One region of the Marinomonas sp. 63XJN7_7_ISO-PGPR-S23-202 genome, then DNA from elsewhere that is predicted to be linked to it. Evidence: riboswitches for the same ligand, from Rfam matches in the RefSeq annotation. Region 1 holds a riboswitch; the other holds the start of a gene.

What was found. A riboswitch is a leader RNA that binds a small molecule or an ion and turns the genes downstream of it on or off. The one in region 1 is predicted to bind thiamine pyrophosphate.
Region 2: linked by a shared signal. The riboswitch ahead of thiB (thiamine ABC transporter substrate binding subunit) and the one ahead of thiC (phosphomethylpyrimidine synthase ThiC) in region 1 are both predicted to bind thiamine pyrophosphate.

What each region holds. Positions count from the first base shown of each region.
Region 1 covers NZ_CM149677.1:2,863,417-2,867,846, reverse strand. Annotated here, with positions in the region: gene AC0VYG_RS13295 (Nramp family divalent metal transporter) at 1-40, opposite strand, end outside; gene AC0VYG_RS13290 (dihydrodipicolinate synthase family protein) at 141-1,061, opposite strand; gene AC0VYG_RS13285 (IclR family transcriptional regulator) at 1,094-1,927, opposite strand; TPP riboswitch at 2,094-2,198, shown strand; gene thiC (phosphomethylpyrimidine synthase ThiC) at 2,383-4,419, shown strand.
Region 2 covers NZ_CM149677.1:3,901,414-3,905,843, forward strand. Annotated here, with positions in the region: gene thiP (thiamine/thiamine pyrophosphate ABC transporter permease) at 1-882, opposite strand, end outside; gene thiB (thiamine ABC transporter substrate binding subunit) at 882-1,883, opposite strand; TPP riboswitch at 1,933-2,045, opposite strand; gene AC0VYG_RS18115 (3-deoxy-D-manno-octulosonic acid transferase) at 2,068-3,294, opposite strand; gene msbA (lipid A export permease/ATP-binding protein MsbA) at 3,297-4,430, opposite strand, start outside.

The sequences.
Region 1 (4,430 bases):
GCTCCAAAGTGTCTTTTGGGGTACGGTTTTCAATTTTCATGGGATACCACACTATTATTTTTATTGAGTAGTAGAATAGCGATGTAAGTTTGCCCGCTCAGCATCGCTATTTTGGTTATCGTACGAAAACTGTTTGCTTATTAAATTAAGCCAGCAGATTGAAGTGCTTTTTTGATTTCCTCGCTTGCGCCTTCTTGAAGAGGTAATAGTGGACTTCTTACTGTTGCGTGCTCCAAAATACCACGTGCAACGAGGCCTTCTTTTAAAGCAACCGTGCCTTCCATATGGGAGCCGCGGTGGTAAACGTTTTGGGTGACAGGGAACAGACGATCGTGAATGGCTCGTGCTGCTTTGTAATCCTGACGTTTACCCGCCGCAATCAATTCAATTAGTGGTTCAGGAGTGAGACCACCGTAACCCACTAGTGCGCCATCCACATCAAACATAGTGTGTAGTAGATATTCGTCATGGCATGTTAGTACTTGTAGGTCTGGATTTTCACGACGAATGATTGGGATTTCTGTATCCCAGCGGCGCATATTACGAACGCCATTTTTCATTGCGAAAACACCGGGCTGAGCAGCGATTTCCAGTAAGGTATCTAGGTTGTAGCTCGCTTTTGTTACATCTGGGTATTGAAAAAGGATTAAGGGTAATCCTGTTTCTTCGTGAAGCGTTTTATATCTATCCTGAGGAGCGCCTTCTTGAAATCCAAAGCGCAACCAGCCGTGAGATGGATAAACAAGACCCGCTGACGCACCCGCCGATATAGCGCGTTTGGTTTCCTCTACAGCCACTTTGGTTCCTTCACCTGTGATACCAGCAATAACAGGAAGGCGTCCATCAGTAGATTCAACAAAACTTCTAATAACAGACATTTGTTCTTCAGAAGTCATAAATGTGCCTTCACCAGCGTGACCAAGCACTACTAGCCCTTTCACACCATCAAAGCTACCTAACCAAGCACCTAGTTTATGGATTGCTTTATGGTCAACCTCTCCATCGCGAGTGAAAGGTGTGACTGGTGCGGGTACTAAACCTCTTAAATCAATATTATTCATGATCATTTTCCTTATTATTTTTGGGTTTTTAGTTAAATGGCAGATGTTGCACTGCCGCTAACATTAATTGCCTTTGATAGTTTTTCAGACGTTTCAGCCATGCCATCAAAGGCTTTAATGAAGAGTTCATCTTCAGATATTCTAATACTTGGAACGACAACACTAATTGCCCCAATTGGATAACGGTCTCGGTCAAAAACAGGTAGTGCTAATACCGTTAATGAAGAGTTGAAACTGGAGCGTTTTAAAATATAACCTTTTGCTTTAATAGATTTTAATTGCTCCATGACTGGTATATCGTCTTTATCCAGCGGAACCACTTCATGAAAATCCGGCTCAAGGTTTAACACATGCTCTAATTCTTCCTCAGGTAGAAAAGCTAAAAGGGCTTGTCCAATCGCGCTGCAGTAGGCAGGAATCACTGATCCGACACGAATATCGACTCCCAGACGAGCTAAGCCAACGCGTACCCGTTCTAGATAAACCATGTTTGCTCCTTCAAGAGTGGCAAAACTGACGGTTTCTCCAATGCGTTTAGCTAATGAGCGTAAAATAGGTAATGCTAAGTCACGAATATCGCTGCGCCCGATCGCATTAAACCCGAGATTGGCGACTTTAAGTGTTAAATGAAATTGCTTTGTTTCTTCTAACTTTTCTATATACCCCAGATCGACCAATGTATTAAGAATGCGAAAAACCGTTCCTGAATCCAGTCCGGAGCGCGAGCAAACTTCGCTTAACGTTAGGGCTTCAAAAGCATGTGTAAAAGATTCCAGTACTTTGAAACCTTTTGCGAGGGAGCCCACTTTATTTTTAGAATCGACAGTCATAAAACCCACTTTTTCGGAATGCGAAATTTTTTTCATTTCAATCTTTGGCTATATAAGGACATTAAATTTTTATTGTCAATAGGAAATTATCGAAAGATTGAAGAAAAAAACGCTTATCTCATTGGGTTTTGCTCTGAAAAACGAAGTTGGGGTGGATATTGCCTTTGCGTTTACAAGATCCATTGTCTAGGGGTATACTGAAAATCACTTGTCGGAGTGCCATTTGGCTGAGATCGCATAATTAAGTGCGGGATCCGCAGAACCTGATCGGGCTAATACCCGCGTAGGAAACAAGAAAGTCACCATTTTTCTTTTCTGCATCGAATGAACTCCTGATTTTTATGGAATCGATGCGGGTCATATCACCTAAAGCATCCTTTTTTAATAAAACTCAGGATTCATGTTTTGCAATTAACGCCCGTAGTGCGTTTGCCTGTAAAACAGCACCCCAGACAAGCAATTCTCCATTTTTTGAAATAAGGGAAGTGCTCATGTCGACGACTAATGAATCACACAAGAAGCCAACGAATCTGTCTAAAAAGCAGTCTCGTGAAGAATCTCGTCAAGCGGCGAAATCTTTTATCGAGTCATTGCAAGCAAAGCCTTTTCCAGCCTCAGAGCGAATCTATCTCACGGGATCAGACGCTTCGATCCGTGTCCCAATGCGCAAGATCAATCTAACCGATACGCCGATTGGCTCTGATCCAAATAATCTAACGTTTGAACCCAATGAGGCGATTTACGTCTACGACTGTTCCGGTCCATACGCTGACCCGCAAGAAAATATCGATGTGTATAAAGGTTTAACGCCCATGCGTGCATCTTGGATTGAAAAACGTAACGACACAGAGATCTTGCCCAGTGTGTCATCTGAGTTTGCTCAATCGCGTTTAGAAAATGCTGCGCTGGATGAGCTGCGTTTTAAAAAATTGCCTAAAGTACGCAAAGCTCGCCAAGGTAAATGTGTGACGCAAATGCATTACGCTCGACAAGGCATCATTACCCCAGAGATGGAATACATTGCCTTGCGTGAAAACCAAAATATCGATGCCATCAAAAGTGAGTTGTTATTAAAGCAGCACCCAGGGCAAAGTTTTGGTGCTAATTTACAAAAGCGGATTACGCCAGAATTTGTCCGTGACGAAGTGGCAAGAGGTCGCGCGATTATTCCTAATAACATTAATCACCCTGAATCCGAGCCGATGATTATTGGTCGTAACTTCTTAGTAAAAGTAAACGCCAATATTGGCAATTCGGCGGTGACGTCTTCTATTGAAGAAGAAGTAGAAAAGTTGGTCTGGTCGACACGTTGGGGGGCGGATACCGTGATGGATTTGTCGACGGGCAAAAACATTCATGAAACACGTGAATGGATTTTGCGTAACTCTCCCGTGCCAATCGGTACTGTCCCTATTTATCAAGCCCTAGAAAAAGTCGACGGCGTAGCAGAAGATCTGAACTGGGATGTGTTTCGCGATACTTTGATCGAGCAAGCGGAGCAGGGGGTGGATTACTTTACGATTCATGCAGGTGTTTTATTACGCTATGTACCTATGACCGCGAAACGTCTGACTGGCATCGTCTCTCGTGGTGGTTCCATCATGGCGAAATGGTGTTTGGCGCACCATAAAGAGAGCTTCTTGTACGAACGCTTCCGTGAGATTTGTGAGTTGTGTGCCGCCTATGATGTGGCGTTGTCATTGGGGGATGGCTTGCGTCCTGGGTCGATCATGGACGCCAATGATGAGGCGCAAATGTCGGAGCTGCGCACCTTAGGAGAACTGACGAAAATAGCTTGGGAATACGATGTACAAGTAATGATCGAAGGGCCAGGGCACGTTCCAATGCAACTTATTAAAGAGAATATGACTGAGCAATTGGAACATTGTCATGAAGCACCGTTTTACACCTTAGGACCATTAACCCAAGACATTGCTCCCGGCTATGATCACTTCACTTCTGGGATAGGGGCTGCGCAAATTGGTTGGTACGGCTGTGCCATGCTGTGCTACGTCACACCAAAAGAACACCTTGGCTTACCAAATAAAGAAGATGTGAAAGAAGGTTTAATCACTTACAAAATTGCTGCCCATGCGGCGGATTTAGCGAAGGGGCACCCAGGGGCGCAAATTCGCGATAATGCTTTGTCAAAAGCGCGCTTTGAATTTCGTTGGGAAGATCAGTTCAATCTGTCATTAGATCCTGAAACCGCTCGCTCATACCATGATGAAACGTTGCCGCAAGCTTCTGGCAAGGTGGCGCACTTTTGTTCTATGTGTGGACCGAAATTTTGCTCCATGAAAATCACCCAAGAAGTTCGTGACTATGCAAAAGGGTTAGAGAGCGAAAAAGCTTTAGAAGATTCACAGACGATAGGTGTCAGTGCTTTAGAAGTCAGTGATGCTGAAGCGGGTATGCAAAAAATGTCGGAACAATTCCGTGAGCTGGGCAGTGATGTCTATTTAACCACGGATAAGTTAACCACAGACAAGCTAATAGATAATAAATCAAAAGAAAAATCACTGTAAGTGAAAGGAGG
Region 2 (4,430 bases), 1.0 Mb from region 1:
TAACGCCATGGCCAGACTATCCCCGGACCGAGCCACAATACTGTCTTTTAAAGGGTATAGACGAGCGTCTAGTAAGCTGACATCTTGCTGGTTCGCTGGGGCAAACCGATACACCATTAAAGCAACGAGACTACAAATACTCACCTGCAACAAAGACAGAAAACTCGCCTTATTAAGATCAAAGTCGAACCTTAATGCCTGATAAATAGCCACTTCTAACGTACTTGATTTCGGACCGCCCCCTAGACTTAATACCACCGAAAAACTCGAAAAGCACAACATAAAAATCAAGACAAATGCACCCGGCAAGGCTTTTTTAATATAACTCCACTCGATTAAGCGAAACGCCGTCCAGCGAGAAAACCCAAGCTGAGACGCTAACCGCCATTGACCAGACGGTACCAGCCCATAACTTTGCAATAACAAGCGAACCGCCAATGGCATATTAAAAAACACATGGGCCAATAAAATTCCAAGCAACCCATAAAGCGGTGTCTCAACACCAAACAAGGCATGCAACCAACCTGAGTGGCCATACACCACCACGATTCCCAAGATCGCCACGATGGTCGGAACAACCATAGACACAGCAAACAGCTGCAACAACACCCCGCGCGCCCTAAACCGACGATGGGTTAAACAGGAAGCAACGGGCACTGCTATCAATAAGCTCAGTACACTGCTCAGCAGGGCTTGCCAAAGAGAAAAGCGAACAACACGCCAAAGATAGATATTGTGTAAATAACCAGACCAAGACTCGAACTGACTAAAACGCAAAAGAGCTGCCAGACTGGCAGCTCCCACCAACACAAATACCAATAAGCCAAGCAAAGCAGGCGTTAACCGAAACCAAGTAGCGAGATGATAACCCTTTCCAGGCATTAGCGAGTCGTCGCTTCAAGCCATTCGTTGGTCCACTGGGCACGATGGCTGGCCACCTCGGCCGCTGGCAGTGTCAGCACCTTAGTCGGTCGTTGCCTGCTTGCAAAGGCTTTAGGCAACCCTTTGGGCAACTTAATCACTGGCAACATCCAGTTTCCCGTCGCCACCGTCGACTGAAAGCCAGGGGTCAGTATAAATGCCATAAACTCTTTAGCCAATTTAGGGTGTGGCGCATGTTTCATCATCGCCGCGACCTCCACTTGAGGATAGTAACCTTCGCTTGCTGGAGCCGCTTTATACTTAGTCACTCCTTCTTCCATAATGTGGTAGGCAGGAGAAGTGGTGTAGCTCAACACCACATCCCCTTCTCCCTTTAAAAATAAGCTGTAAGCGTCTGACCAGTTCTTAGTCACCGTAACTGTATGTTTTGCCAAGGTCGCCCACGCTTGAGAGGCTTTATCCCCATAAACAGACTTCATCCACAGCAACAACCCTAAACCTGGGGTGCTGGTTCTAGGGTCTTCATAAATCACCCGTAAATGCTGATTATCGACGATGTCTTTTAAACTGGTCGGCGGCGTCTTAAGCTTGTCTGAATTATAAACAAACGCAAAATAGCCATGGTCAAACGGCACAAAAATAGGATTATGCCAACCGCCTGGTAAGGTCACTTTACTGGTATCCACCCCCGACTTGGCTAACAACCCCGTTTTTTCCGCTTTATGCATCAGGTTTAAATCCAGTCCTAACACCACATCAGCATTGGAACTTGATCCTTCCAACTGCACACGCGATAGAATTCCAACGGAGGAATCAACGGAAACAAAATTCAAGGTACAACCGCACTCTTTTTCAAAATTGGCCTTAACTGCTGGACCCGGCCCCCACTTTGAAGCAAAAGAATCATAAGTGTACACATTTAAGGTTTTCGCCGTCGCACTGGCAGATAAAGACGATAGCGCCCCTGCCACCAAAGAGGCTAAAACAAAAGATTTATTCATAATTGTCGCTCCTAAAAAATTGAGCGGCGTACGGGAGGGAAAAGGCAAGCATAACTTGCTATCTCGATTCCTACGCCAGCATGATCTGGATCAGGTTCAATGGGTTAGCGTGAGCCTCTCAGCGTTCATAACAAGATAATGAACACACCCCATGAGATAATGTGTGAGTATTGTAAAGAGTCGTTCAGCGGAAGTCTATTTCTGATAGCACTCGAGTTACCGCGCCTTGATTTTGTTGAGCGAATCGCATCGCGGCTTGGCCAAGACGATGACGCTGGCTCGCTTTTCCAGACAACGATAGCACCACCTCTGCTAACTGGGCTTCATCCTGACAACGAATCGCCCCATTGGCTCGCAACAGCTGTTCGGTAATCTCTGCGAAATTAAACGTATGTGGGCCTACTAAGGTCGCTTTACCCAAAAGCGCAGGCTCTATAGGGTTATGACCACCACGACGAATCAGGCTACCGCCGACAAAAGCCAAATCCGCCGCCTGATAATAGTGCATTAACTCTCCCATGGTATCGCCAATGATCACATTAAAATCGGCCCACTGAGATAACTCAACGCCACTGCGTAACGCCACTTTATCAAACATGCCTTTTGCTAACTCGAAAGTCGCGGCAAAGCGTTCTGGGTGGCGAGGTACAAGCACCAAAAGTGCGCCGGGTATTTTCTCCACCAGCTGTCGATGGACAGTTAATAGGATCTCATCTTCCCCTTGATGGGTACTGCCCGCCACCCAAACAAACGGACTGGTTATCTGAGTTTGCCAATTATCTGCAACAACTGCTTCTGGCACCGTCAAATCAAATTTAATACTGCCAGTAACAATGACCTGTTTTGCTCCTAAGGCCGCAAAGCGATCCGCATCGGCTTGAGCGTGAGCAAGAAACGTATCCGGTAATTGCATCAGGGGACGTGACACCATGGAAAACTTTTCATAACGACGAAACGAGCGCTCACTCATGCGAGCATTCACAATATCAACCTTTATGCCCTTGCGCTTAGCCTGACGTAAGAGATTCGGCCAAAGCTCCGTTTCGACAATCAGCAAATGATGACACTCAAGACGCTTAAGCGCTCGCCTAACACTGCAACGCCAATCCATGGGTAAATATCGATGTTCAGCAAATGGAAAGGTCTTTGCCACTTGTTCCGCCCCGGTTGGCGTCATGGTTGTAATCAGCAAAGGGCGATTGGGATATTTAGCTCGCCATTGCTCCACTAATGGACGAACCGCTAACACCTCGCCAACAGAAGCACAATGAATCCAAAGGTCTGCCTTCACTGAAGGCCAAACACCTAACGCCTCTTTCGCTCGATAGTGGTCATAGCCTTTTTTAAAACGCCGCACTTTAACGAGAATAAGCGGCGTAGCAACCCATAACAATAAGCGATATAGCCACATAATCAGCTCTTATCGTCAGCAGCTTCAACCGCTGGTGAATCATTAAACTGCTGGTTGTGCAACTGTGCATACGCCCCATTCTTCGCTAACAATTCTGCATGGGAGCCTTTTTCGATGACCACCCCCTGATCGATCACGGCGATGATATCGGCATTTTCGATAGTAGAAAGACGATGGGCGATGGCAATGGTGGTTCGATTTTCCATCAATTTATCCAACGCTTGCTGAATCGCGCGTTCTGATTCCGTATCCAATGCCGAGGTAGCTTCATCTAAAATCAGAATAGGCGCATTTTTCAAAATGGCACGGGCAATGGCAATACGCTGACGCTGACCGCCAGACAGTAATACACCATTTTCCCCAATCCTAGTCTTTAAGCCAAACTCCAATTCTTGGATAAAATCCCATGCGTTAGCCGCTTTAGTCGCCTCAATTACTTCTTCTTCTGAAACGCCTTTTAAGCCACCATAAGCAATATTTTCTTGAATCGTGCCGTTAAATAACACCACTTGTTGGTTAACGAGCGCAATGTTTTGACGCAGACTGCTCAAGTCATAATCATTGATATTGACCCCATCAATCAACAACGACTCCCCTTCTACATCATAAAAACGCGGAATCAGGTTTGCCAAGGTGGACTTACCACTGCCTGAGCGTCCGACCAAGGCCAATTTCTTGCCCGCTGGCAAAGATAAGCTCACATCCGTCAACGCATTTTTATCAACACTTGGGTAACGGAATGTCAAACCTCGCCATTCAATGTTCCCCTGCATATGCTCAACCGCTTTTGTTCCTGTGTTCTTCTCACTTTCAATATCTAAGAAAGAGAAGATACTCTGGGCAGCCGCAATACCTTTTTGTAGAATACTGTTCACTGAGGTAAGTTGACGCATCGGACGGCTCAACATACCCGCCGCCCCAATAAAGGCCACAAAATCCCCAGCCGACATACTTGCCGAGATACTGGGATCAAGCGCTAACCAAATCAGCAAAGACAAAGAAACCGCCACAATAAACTGAATAATGGGCACATTAAGCGCTTTGGTCATTTCCATTTTTAACTGTGAGCGACGGTTTTCTTGAGCCGCTTTATAAAAGCGCTCTATTTCATATTCTTTGCCACCAAACACTTTTAT